Regions from separate parts of the Kribbella voronezhensis genome, predicted to be linked through region 1. Evidence: riboswitches for the same ligand, from Rfam matches in the RefSeq annotation. Region 1 holds a riboswitch; each other region holds the start of a gene.
What was found. Region 1 has a riboswitch for cyclic di-AMP ahead of EV138_RS37565 (CBM96 family carbohydrate-binding protein). Riboswitches for the same ligand answer to the same signal wherever they lie in the genome.
Positions count from the first base shown of each region.

Region 2: another riboswitch for cyclic di-AMP. It lies ahead of EV138_RS13650 (C40 family peptidase); the one in region 1 lies ahead of EV138_RS37565 (CBM96 family carbohydrate-binding protein).
Region 3: another riboswitch for cyclic di-AMP. It lies ahead of EV138_RS13530 (glycoside hydrolase family 16 protein); the one in region 1 lies ahead of EV138_RS37565 (CBM96 family carbohydrate-binding protein).

Region 1 covers NZ_SOCE01000001.1:706,163-713,512, forward strand. Annotated here, with positions in the region: gene EV138_RS37565 (CBM96 family carbohydrate-binding protein) at 330-2,054, opposite strand; cyclic di-AMP (ydaO/yuaA leader) riboswitch at 2,120-2,289, opposite strand; gene EV138_RS03135 (glycosyltransferase) at 2,669-3,214, opposite strand; gene pssD (PssD/Cps14F family polysaccharide biosynthesis glycosyltransferase) at 3,211-3,684, opposite strand; gene cysN (sulfate adenylyltransferase subunit CysN) at 3,681-4,925, opposite strand; gene cysD (sulfate adenylyltransferase subunit CysD) at 4,934-5,839, opposite strand; gene EV138_RS03155 (3'(2'),5'-bisphosphate nucleotidase CysQ) at 5,836-6,603, opposite strand; gene EV138_RS03160 (sugar transferase) at 6,681-7,350, opposite strand, start outside.
Region 2 covers NZ_SOCE01000001.1:2,975,877-2,983,226, forward strand. Annotated here, with positions in the region: gene EV138_RS13615 (TolB family protein) at 1-644, shown strand, start outside; gene EV138_RS13620 (MFS transporter) at 641-2,038, opposite strand; gene EV138_RS13625 (TetR/AcrR family transcriptional regulator) at 2,160-2,843, shown strand; gene EV138_RS13630 (DUF6058 family natural product biosynthesis protein) at 2,887-3,441, shown strand; gene EV138_RS13635 (YegP family protein) at 3,571-3,753, shown strand; gene EV138_RS13640 (YciI family protein) at 3,812-4,174, opposite strand; gene EV138_RS13645 (pyridoxal-phosphate dependent enzyme) at 4,336-5,292, shown strand; cyclic di-AMP (ydaO/yuaA leader) riboswitch at 5,564-5,756, shown strand; gene EV138_RS13650 (C40 family peptidase) at 5,756-6,604, shown strand; gene EV138_RS13655 (response regulator) at 6,726-7,350, opposite strand, start outside.
Region 3 covers NZ_SOCE01000001.1:2,957,712-2,965,061, forward strand. Annotated here, with positions in the region: gene EV138_RS13515 (hypothetical protein) at 1-370, opposite strand, end outside; gene EV138_RS13520 (pentapeptide repeat-containing protein) at 1,733-2,530, opposite strand; gene EV138_RS13525 (SDR family oxidoreductase) at 3,784-4,482, opposite strand; cyclic di-AMP (ydaO/yuaA leader) riboswitch at 5,021-5,228, shown strand; gene EV138_RS13530 (glycoside hydrolase family 16 protein) at 5,233-6,777, shown strand; gene EV138_RS13535 (YciI family protein) at 7,000-7,350, shown strand, end outside.

The sequences.
Region 1 (7,350 bases):
GCGGTACTGCGGGGTTGGTGGGCCAGTGTCCAACGTGGTGGCGGAGGCGGTCGCAGTACGTGGGAGGGCGGTACTGCGGGGTTGGTGGGCCAGTGTCCCGCGGGGTGAGTGGGGGCGGGTGCATCCCGCGGGACCTGGTCCTTGCGGTGCCTGAACCCGTGGGGGAAGGGCTCAGGCACCTCCCGGGCTCCTGGCCCCTCGGGGGTTGGGCCAGTCCCGGTTTCCCGGACCTCGGAAGGCCGGGGGCTTGGGGTGGGGCGCCAGGCGGACCTGGCGCCCCGGGGAGGGCGGATGGGGTGCCAGGGCAGGGCCTGGCGCCCCGGGGAGGGTCAGTTCAGCCGGCGGAGCAACGATCCGCTGCCGAGCACCTGCTGGGCCGTGGACCTGGCCGCGCTCGACGAGTCCAGCCTGGTCTCCCCGACCGGGTTGAACTTGGTCTCGTTCCAGTAGACCAGCGCCTTGATCGCAGGCCGCTTGGCCAGCCCGGCGTTGACCGTGTTCAGCACGTCGGACTTCGACATGTTGAAGGCGGTCTGCTCGTTGACGCCCCACTCACCCAGCATGATCGGCTTGCCCGGGTGCTTGGTGGTCGCCCAGGTGTAGAAGCCCGGCCAGTTCGGGTAGGTGTAGGTGTCCTTGCGGTCGACCGCGCTGGCGAAGTCGGTCCACCAGTCCTTGGAGGTCCCGAAGATGTACGGGTCCTCCGCGATCCAGTCGACGACGTCGTCACCGGGGTAGAGATCGGCGAACCAGGACTGCGAGCCCCAGTGCGGCGTACCCATGTAGTTCATCACGAACACCGCGTTCGTCACGCCGTTGGCCTTCAGCCGCAGCGCCACGTGCCGGTACATCGCCTTGTAGTCCTTGGCCGTCATCCCCGACCCGGCGGCCGGCTTGACCTCGTCCTCCGGCTCGTGGTGGATCCCGAGGAAGAACTTCTCCGGGAACGTCGACTTCAGGTACTTGGCCTCGGCATCGATCGCCGCGTCCACCGTCGGGTCACCGGCCGCCACCTGGGCCCAGGTACGGCCCATCTCCGGCTTCCAGTTCAGCAACAGCATCCGCTTCTTGCCTGGCTCACGGGCCCGCTTGATCATGTCCGCGGTCGGGAACAGCTTCGGGCTCGAGTTGTAGTAGTGCGCGATGTCGACCGTCCGGCCGATCGTGGACTCGAACGCCGGCAGCGCCGCATCCCACGATTCGCTGCCCAGCGGGTTCGCCGCGGCACCGAACCAGGCACCACACGACGGCACCAGCAGAGCCGAGACCGTACAGCCCGGGCCGGCGGTGGGAGTCGAGGTCGGCTTGGTCGTCGTCGGCGTCGTCGTCGGCGGCTTGGTGGTGGTCGTGGTCGTAGTCGGCGTCGCCGTGGGCTTCGTCGGGACGACCGTCGGGGTCGAGGTCGGAACCGAGGTGGTCGGCTTCGTCGGCGCGGAGGTGGGCATGGACGGCGTCGGGCCGTCACCCTCGGGGACGTAGCTGATCTCGAGCTTCGACTGGTTCAGCCCGGACTCCCGGGCGCCGAAGACGGCGTAGTCGCTGCCGTCGGTCTGCGTCAGTGCCAGGTTGAGTACGCCGGCATCGGTCACCGCGGCCGACACGTCGATGCGCAGCTCGGCCGACGTACCGTCGTCCGCCACGGTCGCGATCGGCGTACCGGCGGCCTTCGGAGTGGTCGCGTAGGTGACGTTCTCGGCCCAGCCACTCGGACCGGTGGAGGCCGTGATCTTTCCGGCCGTACCACGGGTCAACCGGTGCAGGACCAGCGTCGCCTTGCGGTCGAACCCGGACGCCGCCACAGGGACCGTGTAGCGCACCAGGATCGATGCCTCGTTCGCCTTCGCCACCAGCCGGGCGGACCAGCCGTGGCGCTGCGTCGGGGACTTGCTGGAGATGTACGCGTCGGCGGTGGCCGACAGCTGGACGGGAGCCGGCGGCTTCGCCGGCTGGTTGAGCGCCGCGAAGCCCAGTCCGGTGGTACCCAGCAGGATCGCGATCGCCGCGACGATCGGGATCAGTGTTCTCCGGCCTGCTTTGGCGGCCGGTTCGTTCAAAACGTCGGAGGGAACGGCAGCACGATGTCGTGCGTGCCTACGGGAGATTTCATCCCGCATGGGGGCAGTCCTTCCTGCACGCCTGTGAGGTTAGCTGTCGGGCTCGGGTCGGAAGTATTACCCGGCCGCTGGCGCGGCTTCGCCCCAAGGACGTGACCGGACGTTTCGGTCCGGCGCGGTCCGGGAACCTGTGGGTCCCCCACTTCCGCCCTCTGTTGCCGGGTGGTAGGTGATCGCCGACCCGGAGGGCGGAACTCGGCGTTGCGAGTCGGCGACTTGGTGGAACCTGGCCATCCCCAGCCGGGCCAGGCGCGGTGAGCTTACGCAGAACTCCGGGACGTGCTCAAGACCACCGGATGCGGCCTTAACCTGCACGCTCCGTGACGAGAACACGGAGAGTAGTATTACAGCTAGATAACAAGCTGAATCGTTACGTAACGTAGAAGAAGTCCGGATATCCGGACACTCAGACCTTGATTCGATCTGAATCTGGGCTGTGATTTGAACGAACTCTTTACTCAAATCAGGCGGCCGGCGAGCGGTGCCCTGCCGCGGTTCCGATCCACATTCCCAGAGGTGAAACGCTTGTTTTGCAGGTGATTCAAGCGAATGATTCAGCGCTTTTTGCTGCGCCGGGCCAGCGCCAGCCGGTCGATGATGGCGCCGGTCGTGGCGACTGCAGCGGCCACTTGCGCTCTGTCACGTTCGTTTTCCTGCTCGGTCACCGCATGGGCTTCCGGGTCTTTCAGGATGGCCGCCAAGGCATCCAGGAACGCCCCGCGCTCCTCGCAGAGGGTGACCAGCCCGAGTTTGCCCATCCGGCGGGAGAACTCCTGCTGATGCTGGTCCACGTGCTCGCCCAGCGCAGGGTCCCGAGGCACCACCAACGGCTTGCGGCCCTGCTTGCGGACCTCCAGCATCGTGGCCGGCCCGCCGTGCGTGACGACGGCGGTCGCCTGCCGCATCAGGCGCTGCAATTCGTCGTACGGAACGATGCCGACACCTTCGGCGCGGCGTGGTGGGGCGGTGTCGCCCAGTTGCGCGAGGGCCCGCAGAGACTCGTTGCCGGGCTGCTCCAGGAAGGCGTCCAGCCAGCTGATCAGGCGGTCGAAGTGGTGGTGGTCGGTCCCGAGGATGACCAGGACGTCGAGCTGGCTCACAGCAGTCTCCCGACCACGGTCGATCCGGCGTACAGGTCCTTCTGCTCTTCCCACTGGACCAGCATCCGGGTGGTGAACGGGCGGCACAGCTTGGCTGTCAGGGTGGCGTGGTCGATCCGGTCGAAGACCTCGATGTAGACGGTCGGGATCCGGCTCAGCCTGGCCAGGACGAAGAACGGCAGGGCGACGCCGGCGCCGGTCGTGACCACCACGTCGGGTCGCTCCTTGCGCATCACCCGGAGCGCGAGCACGGTGTTGCGGAGCAGGTTCTTGAGGTTGCGGGTGGTCGGGTAGTAGGCGAAGTACGTCCGCTCCCCCGCCAGCAGGGACCGGCCGTCCTCGGTCGGGAACGTCACCCAGGCGGTGTCCCGGTCCGACCACCACGGTTTCAGCGTCATCAACTGGGCCAGGTGACCGCCGCTGGAACAGACCATCAGCACCCGCAGGTCGGCGGGCTCGCTCGTGCTCACCGGGCCTCGTTCACCATGCCGGCCCCGACGGTGCGGTTGGTCGCCTCGTCGATCAGCACGAAGCCGCCGGTCGAGCGGTTGCGCTTGTACTCGTCGCAGAGCAGCGGCTGGGTGGTGCGCAACCGGACCCGGCCGATGTCGTTCAGCCCGAGGTGGTCGGCGGCCATGTCGCGGTGCAGCGAGTTGATGTCGAGCCGGTAGTGCAGGTCCTTCACCATCGCCCGCGCCGACCGGGTCGTGTGCTTGATGGCGAGCTTCTGCCCCGGCCGCAGCGGGGTGTCGTCCATCCAGCAGACCATCGCGTCGATGTCCTGGGTGACCGCCGGTGCGTTGTTCACCCGGCAGATCATGTCACCCCGGGAGACGTCGATCTCGTCGGTCAGCCGGATCGTCACCGACATCGACGGGAACGCCTCCTCGACCGGGCCGTCGGCCGTGTCGATCGAGCGGATCGTGGTGGTGAAACCCGACGGCAGCACCATCACCTCGTCGCCCGGCTTGAGGATGCCGCCGGCCACCTGGCCGGCGTACCCGCGATAGTCGCGGTGCAGGTCGGACTGCGGACGGATCACGTACTGGACGGGGAACCGGACGTCGATCAGGTTCCGGTCGCTCGCGACGTGCACGTTCTCCAGGTGGTGCAGCAGGCTCGGCCCTTCGTACCAGCTCATCGCGGTCGACCGGGTGACGATGTTGTCGCCGACCAGTGCGGACACCGGGATGATGGTCAGGTCGCCGACGTCGAGCTTGGCGGCGAACTGGGTGAAGTCGGCGCGGATCTGCTCGAAGACCTCTTCGGAGTAGTCGACCAGGTCCATCTTGTTCACGCACAGCACCAGGTGCGGGACGTGCAGCAACGTGGCCAGGAAGGCGTGCCGGCGGCTCTGCTCCAGCAGGCCCTTGCGGGCGTCGACCAGAATCAGCGCGAGGTCCGCGGTGGAAGCACCCGTCACCATGTTGCGGGTGTACTGGATGTGGCCCGGCGTGTCCGCGACGATGAACTTGCGTCGCGGTGTCGCGAAGTACCGGTAGGCGACGTCGATCGTGATGCCCTGCTCCCGCTCGGCCCGCAGGCCGTCGGTCAGCAGCGCCAGGTTCACGTAGTCGTCACCGCGGTCGCGGCTGGCCCGTTCGACCGATTCGATCTGGTCGGTGAAGACCGACTTGGTGTCGTAGAGCAGCCGCCCGATCAGAGTGCTCTTGCCGTCGTCGACGGATCCGGCCGTGGCCAGTCTGAGGATGTCCACGATCAGAAATACCCTTCCCGCTTGCGGTCTTCCATCGCGGCCTCGCTGAACTTGTCGTCGCCGCGAGTGGCGCCGCGCTCGGTGATCCGGGTGCTCGCGACCTCGTCGATGACCTTCGCGACGGTGTCGGCGTCGGACAGTACGGCGGCCGTCAGCGAGGCGTCGCCGACGGTCCGGTACCGGACGGTCGCGGTGAACGTCTCCTCGCCGGCCTTCGGCACGCAGTACTCGTTCGCCGCGTACAGCATGCCGTTGCGGTCGAACACGGTCCGCTCGTGCGCGTAGTAGATCGAGGGCAGCTCGAGCCGCTCCTGCTCGATGTACTGCCAGATGTCCAGCTCGGTCCAGTTCGACAGCGGGAAGACCCGGATGCTCTCGCCGAGGTGGATCCGGCCGTTGTACAGGTTCCACAGCTCGGGCCGCTGGTTCTTCGGGTCCCACTGGCCGAACTCGTCGCGGAACGAGTACACCCGCTCCTTGGCCCGGGCCTTGTCCTCGTCGCGGCGGGCACCGCCGAAGACGGCGGTGAACTGGTGCTTCTCCAGCGCCTCCAGCAGGACCGGGGTCTGGATCCGGTTCCGGGTGCCGTCCGGCGGAGCCTGGACGAAACCGCGATCCAGCGCTTCCTGCACGCTGGCCACCACGAGCTGTACGCCGACCTCGGCGACCCGGCAGTCGCGGAATTCCAGTACTTCGGGGAAGTTGTGCCCGGTGTCGACATGCATCACCGAGAACGGGATGCGGGCCGGGTGGAACGCCTTCTGCGCGAGCCGCAGCATCACGATCGAGTCCTTGCCGCCGGAGAACAGCAGCACCGGACGCTCGAACTCGGCGGCCACCTCGCGGAAGATATAGATCGCTTCGGACTCCAGGGTCTCCAGTTGGGTCAACTGGTAGTTCCGGCTCACGAGACTCTCACTTCCGCGACGTCGTGCTGACTGGCAATGGCAGCCAGCAGCTTCGCAGAGAACTCCGGGCGGCACACCAGCAGGTCCGGCAACTTCGGGCTGGCCTGGTTGTAACGCAGCGGCGATCCGTCGATCCGGCTGCAGAACAACCCGGCTGCCTCGGCGACCGCGACCGGCGCTGCCGAGTCCCACTCGTACTGGCCGCCGGCGTGGACATAGGCGTCCACCTCGCCGCGGAGTACGGCGGTCGCCTTGACGCCGGCCGAGCCCATCGGGACCAGCTCGGCGTCGAGCTCGGTCGCCAGATACTCCACCAGGGCCGGCGGGCGGCTCCGGCTGACGGCGATCCGCAGCGGGCCGTCCGCGCGCGGCGGCACCTGCTGAGGCTCATCGGTGTCGTGGACGATCTCCTGAGCCGGCAGCGCGACCGCACCGGCCGCGAGCTCACCCCGCTCCCAGAGCGCGACGTGAACGGCCCAGTCGGACCGGTCACCTTCGCCGTACTCCCGGGTGCCGTCCAGTGGGTCGATGATCCAGACCCGATCGGCCGACAGCCGCGCGGTGGTGTCCGCGGACTCCTCGCTCAGTACTGCGTCGTCGGGCCGGCGCTCCGCCAGGCCCGCGATCAGCAACTCGTTCGCGCGCTGGTCGCCTTGTACCCCCAGCTCTCGCCCCGACAGCGCTGTGCCGCGCAGCTCGAGCAGCAGCTCCCCCGCGGCGGCGGCTAGTTCCACGGCCAGTACGCCGTCTTCCGTCGTCGCCATTCGGTCCCCCTTCGTCATTCCCCAGCAGCCCCGGCGGCCGACGTCGCCGACGGAGCCCTTCCCCCAGCCCGGCCGCCCTAGTAGGCGCCCGAGCCCTTCACCACAGCTCGCACGGTCTTCCACAGGATCAGCAGATCCAGCGTCATCGACCAGTTGTCCACATACCGCAGGTCCAGCAGGACCGACTCGTCCCAGGACAGGTCGCTGCGGCCACTGACCTGCCACAGACCGGTCAGCCCGGGCTTGACCAGCATCCGGCGGGTGTCGTCGGCGGCGTACATCGCGACTTCCTGCTCGAGCGGAGGTCGCGGCCCCACCAGCGACATCTCGCCGCGCAGGACGTTGATCAGCTGCGGCAGCTCGTCGAGTGAGAAGCGCCGCAGATACCCGCCGATCTTGGTGACGCGGGGATCGAACCGGAGCTTGAACAGGACCGTGTTGCCGTCGCTCTGCGGCTCCAGCTCGGCCAGCCGCGCCTCGGCGTCGACGACCATCGTGCGGAACTTCAGCATCGTGAACACCGCGTTGGCCCGGCCGACCCGCTGCTGCTTGAACAACACCGGACCCCGGCTGCTCAGCTTGACCGAGAGCGCGATCCCGGCCAGCAGCGGCAGCGCCACGATCAGCAGGATCAGCGCCACCACGCGGTCGAAGATGCTCTTCAACAGGTGCGGACCCGCACTGGCCGACGGCCGCTCCAGGTGCAGCAGCGACAGCCCGGCGACAGGCCGGATCGAGATCCGTGGC
Region 2 (7,350 bases), 2.3 Mb from region 1:
ACCATGTGGTGAGCCCGGACGGCGACACGGTGTACGTGTCGGCCGAGGACGGACACCTGTACGCCGTACCGCTGGCCGGTGGTTCACCGCGCAAGGTGAGCAACGACCGTGGGCCGGAGTTTCACCATTACCTGCACGGGATCTCGCCCGACGGCCGGACGCTCGCGTACATCGGTCTGGAAAACAGGGCCGACGGCAACAGAATCACCAACGTCTACACGATCCCGGCGGCCGGCGGCGCCGACGTACAGGTCACTGACGACGAGTACGCCGACGACGGTTCGGAGTACGGGCCGGACGGCCGGTGGATCTACTTCAACTCGGAGCGGGCCTCGACGACACCGGGGCACGCTCAGCTGTTCAGGATCGCCGGCGACGAGCTCGAGCAACTCACCTTCGACGAGCGGGTCAACTGGTTCCCGCACCCGGCGCCGGACGGATCGATGGTCGCCTACGTCAGCTTCCCGCCCGGCACCCTCGGTCATCCCGAAGACATCGACGACGTACGTGTCCGGCTGCTCCCGTCCGGCGGCGGTTCACCTCGGGACCTGGCCACTCTCTTCGGTGGCCAAGGCACGATGAACGTCCCCAGCTGGTCCCCCGACAGCACCCGACTCGCGTACGTCGCCTATCCAGTGGACTAAGCAGCAGCTGCTGCCTCGGTGAGCTGCTCGGCCGTCGGCTGCAGCTGCGGAGAAGCCAGAGTCAGTACTACGTTGGCGACGGCGAAGGCGGCGGCCACCAGCAGGCCGCGCTGGAATCCCTCGACCAGCGCCTGCTGCTGCGCGACACCGTGCGTCAGAGCATCCGTAGTACGGCTGATCGACAGCGTGGTGACGATAGCGAGCCCGAGCGCTCCACCGACCTGGTACATGGCGTTCACGACACCGGAGGCCGCGCCGGCTTCGTGGTGCTCCACCTCGGACACCGCGGTGATCTGCCCCGGTACGCCCACGCCGATGATGCCGAATCCGAAGATGATCAGTCCTGGGAGCAATTGACTCGGGTAGCTGCCTACTGCGTCCGCCTGGGACAGCAGGAGCAGGCCGACGACGCTGAGCGCGGCACCGGAGAGCTGCACGGTCCGGGTACCGACCTTCTGGACCAGCTGTGACGCAAGGATCGCTCCGACGATCGCAGCCCCGCCCATGGGCAGGAAGTGCACACCGGCTTGCAGTGCCGAGTCGCCGCGGACCTGCTGCAGGTAGATCGCGGTCAGGAAGAACATGGAGAGGAACCCGGCGCCGTTCAGCGCCAGCGAGGCACCCGAGACACTGAGTGCGCGGGACCGGAACAGCCGCAGCGGTACGAGCGGTGCCTTCGACCGCGCCTCCACCAGCACAAAGGCGATCAGTAGAGCCACACCGCCGATGAGGAACGTCAGCACCTCACCCGAGCCCCACCCCTTCGGCTCGGAGCGAACCACGCCGTACACGACGGCCAGCAGACCCGCAGTACCGAGTACTGCGCCTGCCGTGTCGAACGTGCGATCGCGTCCCTCGTTGTGCCGGGTGTCGCGGACGAACACCGGGATCAGCGCGACCAGAGCGAGCACGATCGGCACGTTGACGAAGAAGACCCATTGCCAGCTGAGCGAATCGACCAGTACGCCGCCGGCCACGACGCCGAGCGTGCCACCGAGGCCGGCGAGCCCACCCCACACTCCCATCGCGATGTTGCGTTCACGACCGTGCGCGAACGTCACGGTCAAGATCGCCAGTGCCGCTGGCGACAACAGAGCCCCACCGAGGCCTTGCACCGCCCGGGCGCCGATCAGGAACTCCGGCGAGTTCGACAGGCCCGCGATCAGCGAGGTCGCACCGAAGAGGAGGAGGCCGGCGATGAAGACCCGGCGCGGGCCGAGCAGGTCGGACATCCGGCCGCCGAGCAGCAGGAAGCCGCCGAAGAGCAGCGTGTAGGCGTTGATCACCCACTGCAGGCTGTCGGCGGAGAAGTTCAGATCGGCCTGGATGTGCGGCAACGCGACGTTCACGATCGTCACGTCCAGCACCACGATGAATTGCGCTAGGGCCAACACGGCGAGTGTCGCCCACGGACTGCGTCGCATGCCTACCTCACAGGAGAGAGTTGTCTACGTTGTATGTATACGTTGTATGCGTACTCCGTAGACGTTAAGTCTACGTTGTACACTTGTCAACGTGGCGACGATCAGCAAAGAGACCGCGAGGCGGCTCGACCCGGAGAAACTGGCGGCCAGCGCGCTGGCCCTGGCCGACACCGAGGGGCTCGAAGCGGTCACCATCAGACGGCTGGCCCAGCAGCACGAGGTCACCCCGATGGCGCTCTACCGCCACTTCAGCGACAAGGACGACCTGCTGGCCGCGATCGGCGACCGGATGCTGGCCGATATCGTCCTGCCGGAACCGACCGACGAGCGCTGGGACGTCCAGTTGCGGGCGATCCTGACCGCCTTCGTCGCCGCGCTCCGCCCGCATCCGAAGGTCGCGCAACTGGCGCTGTTCCGCATCCTCGTCACCGAGCCGGGACTGGCGCTGGCCGAGCGCACGATGGAACTGCTCACCGAGGCAGGCTTCTCCGTGGACGACGCCGCCGAGGTCGGCCGCCAGTCGCTCTGCTCGCTGATCACCCTCGTCACAGCGGAGCCGGGATCCGCCGAGGTCACCGATCCGATCGGGCGCGAGGACGCCCTCCGCGCCAAGCGTGCGGCGCTGGCCGCCCTGCCGCCCCGGCGTTACCCGCTGATCACTGCTGCCGCCGACGTCCTCGTCTGCCCGACCTCCACCGACGCGTACTACGACCTCGGCATCGACCTCGCGGTCGCCGGAATCTGCGGCGTCCTGACCGATCGGCAGCAGCGGTAACACTTCGGCCGTCGGCGAAGCAACGCGGGTTTAGCTTCGGGGCATGAGTCAGGAAGCGTTGGCGGCCAGGTTCCGCGAGGTCAATGGTGAGCATCCGATGAGCGCCGAGGACGATGCTTACGTCAATCGCCAGTACCGCGTGCTGGCCGAGCTTTGCGCGGAGCACGGTCGCGATCCGGACGACGTACGGCGGTTGATGCTGGCCGGTGAGCTCCCGCTCCCCGGCTATCTGCGCTCGGACGGTGCCGAGATGGTGCCGGCCGATCTGTTCGAGTTGCCCGACCAGGTCGGGCCCGGCGATCTGCACGCCTGGTTCGTCGCACAGTGGGAGGACATTGCCGAGGGCAACGAAGAGTGGGAGGCGTACTTGAGCGGTCAGTACGTCTGCCTGCATTCGGTCACACCGGCGACGATCCAGCGCAAAGGTGAGCTGATCCAGGCGATCGACGCGACCACCGACCCGGCCGCGCTCAAGCCGCTGGTCGACGAACTGGACGAACTCGAGCCCGAGTTCACCGGCTACGACCGGCTCCGCTTCGGCGGCCCGGTCTCCCGCGACACCCACATCACCGCGATCCGGGAGCGGCTCGACTCCTGAGGACGAGGTGCCGGGCGTTCGGCGAACGTAGTGCTGGGCGGGCGTACGGCGTACGAAGTGTCGGGCGGTCGTTCGGCGGTCCCGGGTCTAGGCTCCGGTTGGTAACCGGTTGATGACACGGGAGGTTTCATGGCGGGCAAGTTCGAGCTGTACGAGGACAAGTCGGGCGGGTTCCGGTTCCGGCTGAAGGCCGGGAACGGCGAGGTGATCGCGACCAGCGAGAGCTACAAGACCAAGGCCGGCGCGATGAACGGGATCGAGTCGATCAAGACGAACGCCCCCGGGGCGAACGTCGACGACCAGACCTCTTGAGCAGTCCGAACGGCAGGACCTCCCGCGGGCGGTCCTGCCGTTTCGCAGCTCCGGACGGCTACAGGCCGACCTCGTGGACGACCTCGCGGACCTCCACACCGAGCCCCTCGATGCTCGCGTCGGGGATCATCGCGGCCAGTTCGTAGGCGCGCTCCCTGCTCGCGACGTCGATCAGGTAGTAGCCGGCCAGGAACTCCTTCGACTCCAGGAACGGCCCGTCCGTCACCGCCGGTACGCCGTCGCGCACCTTGACGACCGCGGTCTTGGCCGGTTCCGCGAGCGCTGCGGTGCTGTGGAACTCGCCCGACTCCTGGGTGAGTGCCATGAACTTCTCGTGACCGCTGAAGATCGCCTGCTGCTCTTCCTCGGTCAGCGCCGCCAGCACGTCGGGGTTGATGTTCAGGACCAGTAGGTATTTCACGGTGTCTCCTTCACCCTCGGCTCCCCCGGCGGGAACCGCTCATCATCAGTACGGAACCGGCTGAGCGTTCTTGACATGCCGATGCTACGAACCCTGGCGGTCACGGTCGCGCTCGTGAGTCGGAGACGCCGGGATCTCTTGCTGACGGTAGATTTCGCGACATGCTCAGCCTCGAGGACGTCCGGGAAGCCGCCCAGCGGATCGAAGGCGTGGCGCACCGGACTCCGGTGATCACGTCACGGACGTTGAACGAGCGCGTCGGCGCCGAGGTGTTCCTCAAGGCGGAGAACCTGCAGCGGATCGGGGCGTTCAAGTTCCGGGGCGCCTACAACGCGATCAGCCGGCTGAGCCCCGAGCAACTCGGGCGCGGCGTCGCGGCGTACTCGTCGGGGAACCACGCGCAGGCGGTCGCGTTGGCGGCGGCACTCGCGGGGACGAGCGCGGTCATCCTGATGCCCGAGGACGCGCCGCCGACGAAGGTCGCCGCGACCAAGGGGTACGGCGCCGAGGTGGTCACCTACGACCGGTACACCGGGGACCGTACGGCGCTCGCGACCCAGCTGGCCGAGGAACGCGGGGTGACCTTGATCCCGCCGTACGACCACTACGACGTGATGGCCGGGCAGGGCACGGTCGCGCTCGAGCTGATCGAGGAGGTCGGGCAGCTCGGGGCACTGCTTGCCCCGATCGGGGGTGGCGGGCTGATCGCCGGCTGCGCGACGGCTGCCACCGCGCTCTGCCCCGGTCTCCGGGTGATCGGGGTCGAGCCCGAGGCGGGCGACGACACGGCCCGATCGCTGGCCGCCGGTGAGCGGGTCCAGATCGGCGTACCGCGGACGATCGCCGACGGGCAGGCCATCCCGATTCCGGGCGAGCTCACGTTCGAGATCAACCGGCGGCTGCTGGCCGGCGTCGAACTGGTCAGCGACGACGAGATCCGGGCCGCGATGGTGTTCGCATTCGAGCGGCTGAAGCTGGTGCTCGAACCGAGTGGCGCCTGTGCGCTGGCCGCGCTGCTGGCCGGGCGGATCCAGGACCTCCCCGACCGGGTCGGCGTGGTGCTTTCAGGCGGGAACGTGGGGCTGGAACGCTTCCTGGAGCTGCTCGCCGAGAGCTGAATCGGACCAGCACTCAGCGGCCTCTGAGTACTCACTGTGGTCGTTGTCACAGAGAGCCATCATGAAATGTGAGCCAGGTCACACGAATTCGCTGGACGCCCGCCTGAGCGCCGCTCAGACAGCCTCAGGACACCAGGTGTTCACCGGAGGTCCTTGACCCGTCAGAGACCCATTTGAGGGCTTTTCGGAGGGTGTCTGTGGATTTGAGGGTTTGCGTCGTGACCGTTCTGTTATACAGTCGTCGGCGGTTCGACAAATGAGACGAACTGCAGGTGTGTCAACGCCGAGTCCTGCCAGGCGCACCTGTTCCCCTCGAACAACCATGGCAGGAGTGGGGGACCCAGGAGGTTGGGGTCCGACCGTGAGTGGTCGGGTCCCTGGGGTGAAGTCCGCGGGAGCGGACCGGGCTATCGACTCTCAGCCCGAACCCGACAGCTAACTCCGCAGGCGTCGGGAGACAACCATGCCCGTCACCGTCCGACGGACAGCGCTGCCTGCTGTCAGTCACCAGAGCGAGTCCAGTACCCGGCCCACCGGTCGCATCCTGGCCAAGCACCGCAAGACCACCAAGTCCGCGGCCGCCCCGCGTGCCGCAGCCGCCGTCCTCTCGGTCGGCCTCGCCGTCAGCGGCGGAGCGATCCTCACCGTCGCCGGCACCCCTACGACCGCCTCGGCGGCCACCAGCAAGACCACCTCGGCCGCGTGGGCCCGGGGTAACAAGCCGGTCTCCACGAAGCCGCTGCTTCGCTACGCCGACGCCGGCTCCGCCGTTCGCTACGTGCAGCGCTCGCTGGACGTCCCGGCCGGTGGTTGGTACGGCTCCGCCACTCGTACGGCGGTCGCCAAGTTCCAGCGCCGGGTGGGCCTGCCCCGCACCGGCACCATGACCGTGAACACCTGGCGTTCGCTGTTCTACGCCGCGAGCCACGGTCTGCTGCACGGCGGTACCGGGAGCAGCTCCACCTTCCAGGCCCGCGTCCTGCGGGAAGCGGCCAAGCTCAAGGGCACGCCGTACCGCTACGGCGGCACGACCACCCGCGGCCTGGACTGCTCGGGCTACACCGGTCTCGTCTACAAGCGCGCCGGCAAGAAGCTCCCCCGTACGTCGCGCCAGCAGTACAGCGCCACGAGGCACTTGAGCCGCAGGTCCGCCAAGCCTGGCGACCTGGTGTTCTTCAAGAGCGGTGGCGGCAGCGTGTACCACGTCGGCATCTACGCCGGCGGCAACATGCTGTGGCACGCCTCGAGGCCGGGCCGCCCGGTCGCGAAGGCAAAGATCTGGAGCAGCAACGTGGCCTTCGGCCGCGCCTGATCCTGCATCACGTCAGCGAGACCCGTCTCCCCCCACGGGTCGCTGACCTGGAACCGGTCGCGAGTCGCCGCCCCCACCCCTCCGGCGACTCGCGGCCGGTTTCCCTTCTCTACAAGGCGTTTCAGGTGTCCAGCAGGCCCGCGTCATGGGCGAGGATCGCGACCTGGACCCGGTTGGTGGCATCGAGTTTCACCAGCACCCGCGACACGTGCGCCTTCACGGTCGCCTCGCTCATGAACAACTGCTTGCCGATGTCGGCATTGGACAGGCCCTGAGCGACCGCGGCCAGCACCTCCTTCTCGCGATCGGTCAGTGACGTCAGCCGCTCCCGCGCCACCCGCCGCCGATCGGTCCGCTGATCCGCCGCGAAGTGCCCGATCAACCGCCGGGTCACGGCGGGCGACAACATCGCGTCCCCGGCTGCGACGACGCGAACAGCTTGCACGAGCTCGCGCGGCGGCGTGTCCTTCAACAGGAACCCACTCGCCCCGGCCTGCAACGCCCGGAACACATAGTCGTCCAGATCGAACGTCGTCAGGACTACGACCTTCGGCGGCTCGGGCAACTCCTGCACGGCCCGCGTGGCGGCAAGTCCGTCGAGCTTCGGCATCCGGATGTCCATCAGCACCACGTCCGGGCGATGCTCGCGCACCATCGCGACCGCGTCGGCGCCGTCCTCGGCCTCGGCGACGACCTCGAGGTCGTCGGCCGACTCGAGGATCATCTTGAGTCCGGCCCGGACCAGC
Region 3 (7,350 bases), 2.3 Mb from region 1:
CACCAACAAGTACCGGATCCAGGAGTTCGCGAAGGAGATCCCACGCCTTCAGGACGAGGAACATGAGGATAGCCCGGAGCAGGATGTCCTGCACTCGTCTTGCGATCACTGCCCGCGCGATCGCTGGCTGACCTGTTCTTGCAACAGATTCGCTCAGCTCCGGCTGGCTTCCCTGCGCAGGCTCCGCCGCGAGCTCACGTTCTAGCTTGAGGGCCTCGAGCCGAGTCTTCTTAACGACGTAGTAGGACGATGGAATGCCGATTAGTAATGTTGGCAGCAGCAGGATCCCGCCGAGAACGTGATACCACTCGACCTTGTCCGAACCATCCGCTGTTGCCGCAGCGACCACAACAGCCGCAATCTCAATCATCCAGGTCCCCCCTGCGTAGTCGCGCATATCGTTCCATGGATGCGGCCGAGTGTCGCTGATCCGCCTCCTGATCTCACACGATGTGGGCAGCCGAGACCCAGCCAAGCCCTCAAGCCAACACCGTGGGACCGCGACTGCTAACTCAGCGCGAAGACATCGGACGGCGTGGCATCGGTGGGCCGACGGATCGATAGCTAGCGTGGAAGCAGCCAGAAGCGGGCCAGGTGAGGCGGGAGCAAAATGCTAGAGGAAGTCGTTCGGCAGGCAACGGTTGGAACCTGGGATGTGCTTGATGCATTGGGGTCTTTCGTGGCTGGTCTGGCTGCCTTAGCTGTCCTCCTGTGGGAGTTGTCGGCGAACCGCAAGCGGCACCAGGTTGAAGAGAAGCAAACGATGCACTCGTACTAACGCCCTCGCGGCTTAAGCCGGTACTTCCGCCGGCCAACGACCAGACTCCGCCGACAGATCTGATTCTAGCCACCCGAATGCAGTCTCCAAGTTGGTCTCATCCGCCGCTATCCGGGCATGCTCAGCAATGTTCTGATTGCGGCCTCGCACGCTCCTGCGCAGCTGGTGGAACGCCGCTGAACGCGGAATCGGGGATTAGAAAGTGTGTTGAGTCTCGTGACATATGCAAGGGCTCGCGGCGCGAGCGAGGGTCTCTTCCATCCCGGCACAGGTCGCAGGTGCAAGGTCTCATGTGAATGTCGCAGATTGCGGAGGCGCGTCCCTTAGCCCCAACTGCGACACGCAGCGCCTACTAGACCAGCTGCAGGTTGCCGTCTCCAAGACCAACCGGCCGCGATCTTCCTAGCATGTGCTATCAATAGGAATTCGCGATCAGAGCATCACTGCTCAATTGATTTAGTGCCGTCACTGTATGGCTTCTGGATCGAGTCCATCATTGCGGTAGATAGTTTGGCGAGCTCGCGTGCGCGAATCTGGTCATTTGGAATTAGCGCAATCACGCCGACGGCGTTAGCAAATCTGTCGTCGTCCCGCGCAGCCGAATCGAGGGCCTTCCGCTCTCGGGAAACAGCTCGCTGCATCCGCCTAAGTCCAATACTCCCTGCGCCAGGCAGCAATCCGAGAACAGCAGACAACGTGCCGACAGCAAGGAGTGAGGTTGTCACCAAGAGTACAAACCCTGCCACAACCATGAGAGGCGCCAGAATCGCCGTACCGAGCATGGCCCAGAAGAGCCAACGCTCCTGGGAAGCCAGATCCTGTGCTGCGTCAGCTCGCCGAATGCGTCGATGGCGAGACTGACTCTCCAGATCTGCCAAGAATATTCTGGCTGCGATTTGGTCAACAGGCTGCATAGGGAGAACCGTCTCGCCGAAGGGCTCCAGGCTCGACCGGTCAGTCACCGGGGAGCCGATCCAACCGCTTCGCCACCCACAGCGACATATCGCTGTCCCCCTCAATGACTCGCACCCGTTCGAGTCTGGCCAACTCATTCCCGTGCATGGGGAAGCTCATAGGGTCCACCGCTGCGCCCTTCAAGCTACTGCCGTCGAACCTCGCCCCGCTGAGATTTGCGCCAATTAACAGAGCGTCTGTTAGATCCGCATCTCGCAAGTCAGCATCACTAAGGTTCGCTTCCGCCAGGAGCGTTCGTCTCAAATTAGCCTTACGCAATAACGCGTAGGAGAGATTTACGCCAGTTAGCAAAGCACCAGCGAACGATGACCCAACAAGCACAGCCGATGATAGATTCGCGTGGTCGAGCACAGCCTCGTCGAGATTCGCATTGAGGACAATGCAGTCACTGAGATCCGCTTCCTTAAGTGATGCACCCGACAGATTGGCTCGCGAGAGATCCGAGCCGGTTAGGGATGCCCGGGCAAGGTCAGCCCCCGGGAGCCAGAGATCAGACAGATTGAGGCCCTGCAGCGAGATACCGCGAATATCTGCTCGATATCCAGGATCGCCATATTTGATCAAGTCTGAAATTGCGAACACTGCGGCGCGACGCGCTGTCTCTGCATCGCGTCCATCCTCGCTCCACGACTGGCTCCTGAGCGCGCCGACGATGATGTCCGCGCATAGCCTCGCTGCTTGTGGAGACACACGGCCGAGCAAAGCGAGCGCGCTCAGGCCGGCGATACGCGCGGACGGTCCGCTCACCGTGTCTAGCAGTTTTGACGCCTCGAACACTGCACCTAGATCAACAGCCGGCAAGCGCGCACTCCGGCTGCTCCGGACTCGTTCGCCTCCGCTGTCCTCTGATCCAAAGTAGAACCCGAGCAAGGCCGCGAAAAGGGCGAGGAGCGGAGCGCCAGCGGCATACACGACTGGCCGAGACTGAGGGGAGACAACAACGACAGCCACGGCGAGTCCCGCGAGGACAGGGATGGCCACGGACGCGATCGCGGTTCGGCGTCTGGACCGTGATCTGCGCCGGCGGGCAAGCTCAACGTCGTCATGCGGCGGTGCTGGGAGAGGCAGGCCATCAGAGGGCGGCAAGATCATGGCAACCTCCTAGCTCAGGCCGGAGCAACCTCGGCGATATCAGAGCAGCTCTTGCTGACTTCCAACAGTATGGGGGCATCCGCACACGAAGCAGGCATCCAGCTGCCGCCCTGTCTGGAGGGAGGCGCTCCGATCTTCGTACTTGTTGGCGATCGGGTCGGCATGAGGGCCGCAACCCGGGCCGCAACACTTGGCGTCAGAGGCCTTCGGAATCCACCTCAGAGATCCACGGGGCGACCAGCCAGAGATATAGCGCGAGAGTCGCTGTCGAGCTGAAAAGCGGAAGGTCGGCGGTTCGAGACCGCCCCTGACCACCTCAACCCTCTCCACATCCGGGGAGGGATTTTTCTTTCCCACGCGCGCTCCGCAACCGCTCCTCCGTCGCGGTCACTACACCCGCTCCCGCCCGCCCGGCCTCTCTTGCGGCTACGCCGCGACTGCGGGCTGACGCCCGCCCGCGACAGCCTCGCCGCCACTCGCGCCGCCAGGTGAGGCTGGTCAGTCGGATCGCCCCGAGCAATCGCCCAGGCCGCCTCCAACTCGGCGCTCATCTCGCCGCATCCGCGATGAGACACCCAAGGCCTGTGTCTCGAGACTGCTCCTGACCGCCATCTCCAAGCGTGAGTCCCCCGCTAGGCCGATGTTTCCCTGGCCCGGCGACAGCCACGGCCTTCGAGGCACCCGCAGCCACCGCACCGCAATGCCGGCCGAGTTGGCATGCGTGACCGCGATCTACACAAGCCGTACCGAGTTCTCCCACGAAGTGCCATCGACCAAGCTGTTCGACATCGCTATGAGCGCCGCCCCCCGACCACCCTTTCTGACCTGCGGTTACTCCATCGGAGAACCGCCGACCTTTCCGCTAGTCCAGCAATTTCTGTCCAGCTAGGTGTTCCGCGAGCTGATCGTGCGGCCCGGCGTCCGCGGTGTGGGCGTGATCAGCTGACCTGGCCGGTGGGGCGTATGACGAGGTTGTTGATGTCCACGCCTTCGGGTTGGTTGACGGCGAACAAGATTGCCTCGGCGACTTGTTCGGCGGTCAGTGTCGGTGCCGCGGCGGGTGATCCGCCGCGCTCGTCCCAGAAGGGGGTGTCCACAACCCCTGGGGCGACAACGGTGACGCTGACGTGGTCCTTGGCTACCAGGAGGCGGACGTTCTCGGCGAGGGCGTGCGCGGCCCACTTGGTGACGGAGTACAGGTTGCCGGGTGTGTTCCTGGTGCCCGCGACCGAACCGATGATCACGATCCGGCCCTTGGACTTCCTCAGGTGCGGCAGTGTCTCGCGTACCAGCAGAGCCGGGCCGAGGATGTTGGTGAGAACCATGGCACGCATGGCCGCGGGGTCGTGGTCCTCCAGCGTGCCGGGCAGGGAGAACCCGGCGTTTGCGATCACCGTGTCCAATCGGTCCCACAAGCCCACGACTTGACGCACGGCAGCGGCGACATGGCTCTCGTCGCTGGCGTCACCGGTGATGGTCAGCAGCCGCTCGCCCGCTCCGGTGGAGGTGGCAAGCGCGGCCAGGCGATCGGCATCGCGGCCGGTGATCGCCACACGGTGGCCTTGCTTGAGCAGGACACGGGCAGTGGCCGCACCGATCCCGCTCGAACCGCCGGTGATCAACGTGACGGGTTCCATGGCACGGCCTCCTTGATGACGGCGGTATCGGCGATGCGCCAGGCCCCAGGTGTGTGACCACTGAGTTGGCGGACGCAGGCTACCCGACACTCGTGAAGTTGTGACGCGAAGATCAGGCCACACGAACCGCAACGGGGAATCGAACAGCGTTACCAGCAGCCCCCAGATCCGTGCACACCTGTGATGTAGCACGCAGTGTGGTGGGTTGGGGTGGGGCTCTCTGTAGGCAGTCGGAGACGGTGTGAAATCGGACGTTCGAAATGCGGTGTAAATTCCCGGACAATGTGGCCACGGAATGTCACGAAAAATGTATTGCGTTATTCGATAATCGGCGTCGGGCGACGGAAAGTAATGATCTGAGCGGCGACAGGACGTCGTGATTGTCACGCTGTGTCGATGGCGCGGTTCGATTGTTGCGGTGCGTAGTTGCTGACGGCGTTGTTACCGGTTTGAGACCTCCTGGTGGGTGTGCATATGCTCACCGGCGCCTGGCCGCGGACCTGGGGGACCGGACACAGGCGGTAATGCATACCCCCGCCGACTCGCAACGCCGAGTTCCGCCCTCCGGGTCGGTGGCCCCTCCCACAGAGCATCCGAGGGCGGAAGTGGGGAACCCAAGGTTCCCGGACCGGCCGTGGCGCCCGCGTGCGCTGCTGCCTGTCCTCGGGGCGAAGTCGCGCCAGCGACCGGGCAATCTTCCTGCCCGAGCCCGACAGCTAACCTCACAGGCGTGCAGGAAGGACTGTCCCCATGCGGGATGCTTTCTCCCGTCGGCATGCACAACATCGAGCTGCCGTTCCCTCCGACAGACTGAAAGAACCGGCCGCCAAGGCCGGCCGCCGGGCACTGATCCCGATCATCGCGGGCATCTCCTTGGTCCTCACCACCGCCGGAATCGGCGTGGCCGCGCTGACCTCCGACAGCATCCCGGCCCCGGTCAGCCTCACGGCCGGCGCCGATGCCTACGTGAGCACCACATCCCCGACCCAGAGGCACGGTTGGTCGTCCCGGTTGGTCGCGAAGATGAACGAGGCGACCAGTCTGATCCGCTACACCGTGCCCCCCGTGGCGGACGGCTACGACCGCAAGGCCACGCTGGTACTGACCCGGCTGACCACCAGCAACCCGGCCAAGATCGCGGTGTCGAAGGCGCCGGGCGGCTGGACCGAGGCCGTCACCTACTTGACTGCTCCGAAGCCCGGTACGCCGTTCGCGACCGTGGCCGACGACGGCAAGTCGGCGCAGTTGCGGATCGACGTCTCCAAGGGCGTCACCGAGGCCGGCGAACTGAACCTGGCCGTCACGCAGCCCGAAGGCGCCGGCAGCACCGTCTTCGGTTCGCGCCAGGCCGGTGCGCAGCAGACAAAGCTGGAGATCAGCTACGTCCCCGAGGGCACGACTGACCCGCTGCCGTCCACGCCAACGTCGGCACCAACGACGGTGGAGCCGACGCAGTCGCCCACGGCCATGCCCACGCCCACGGCAACAACGACCAAGCCGACAACTACCCCGACCACCGCGTCACCCACGCCGACCACTTCACCCACCGCCTCGCCCACCACAACGAGTCCGACGTCTACTCCGCCGACGACCGGCCTCGCACCGTCCTGGAGCCCGACGAGTTCGGCCAAGCTGACGTTCCAGGACGAGTTCAATGCCACGACAGTCGACACGACCAAGTGGGAGCGCGGCTGGTTCAAGGAAGGCATCTCGGACGGTGTCAACAGCGACAACCTCCAGTGCTACGACACCAAGCAGGTCACCGAGTCCGGCGGATACCTCAATCTGAGCCTCGCGCAGCGCGAAGCCTTCTGCCGAGGTGGCACCAAGCAGTACGTGTCCGGCCTGGTGAACACTCGTAAGACGTTCAACCAGCGGTTCGGGTCGTTCGAGGCAAGGGTCTGCCTGCCTGACGGTAACGGCGACGGCAAGGTCGACGGTTTCCCGGCCTGGTGGACGAACGGACCGTCCTCGGTGCCGTGGCCGGACCATGGCGAGATCGACGTCCTCGAAGGCATCGGTGGCGGCACCAAGGCTTCGCTGCACTATGTCGACCCGGTCTATCACGGCGGTACCTACTCGCCGACGCCGCTGGCCGGCTGCCACAACTTCGGCTCGCAGTGGACAAGCAGCGGAGTTACGTTCTACTACGACGGCAAGCCGATGTGGTCGCACGCCTTCGCCGGCACGCTTCCGCAGTTCCTCATCTTCAACTACGCGGTTCGCCAGCACGCGGGCGAAGCGATCACTCCCGGCACTGCTGTCCGAGTCGACTGGGTCCGGGTGTGGGCATGATGCGCGCACTGATCGCGTCCCTGCGGCGGTCCTGCTCCATCGACTGCCTGGCGTGAGCTGCTGAGGTAACAACACCGCGCGGGTGCACTCCCATGGCTCAACATGGGAGTGCACCCGCGCGGCCGTCCCAGAAAAGTTCTCGGTAGGTTGTCGGAATTGGTGGGGGCTGTTCGTAGCGTTGGTGGAGGCGGACAGTGGGTCCGCTCTAGTTAAGGAGCAGACATGGCCGAGTACCTCATCTACTTCAATCAGCAGTGGGTGGGCGACCACACCGAGGAGTGGTTCCGGGGGCGGGGGCCGCTGGCCATGGCAGTGGTGGAGGAGATGAAGGACGCCGGGGTCTACGTCTTCGCCGGCGGGCTGGAGGAGGAGGACGGTCCGGTCTACAGCGCCGACCCCACGAGTGGCGAGATGTTGATCACCGACGGGCCGTACGTCGAGACCAAGGAGTTTCTGGGCGGGTTCGCTCTGGTCGACGTACCCGATGACGAGACCGCCAAGATGTGGGCGGGCAAGGTCGCCGAGGCGTGCGGTTGGCCGCATGAGGTACGTCGGTTCAAGCCGCGACCCAAG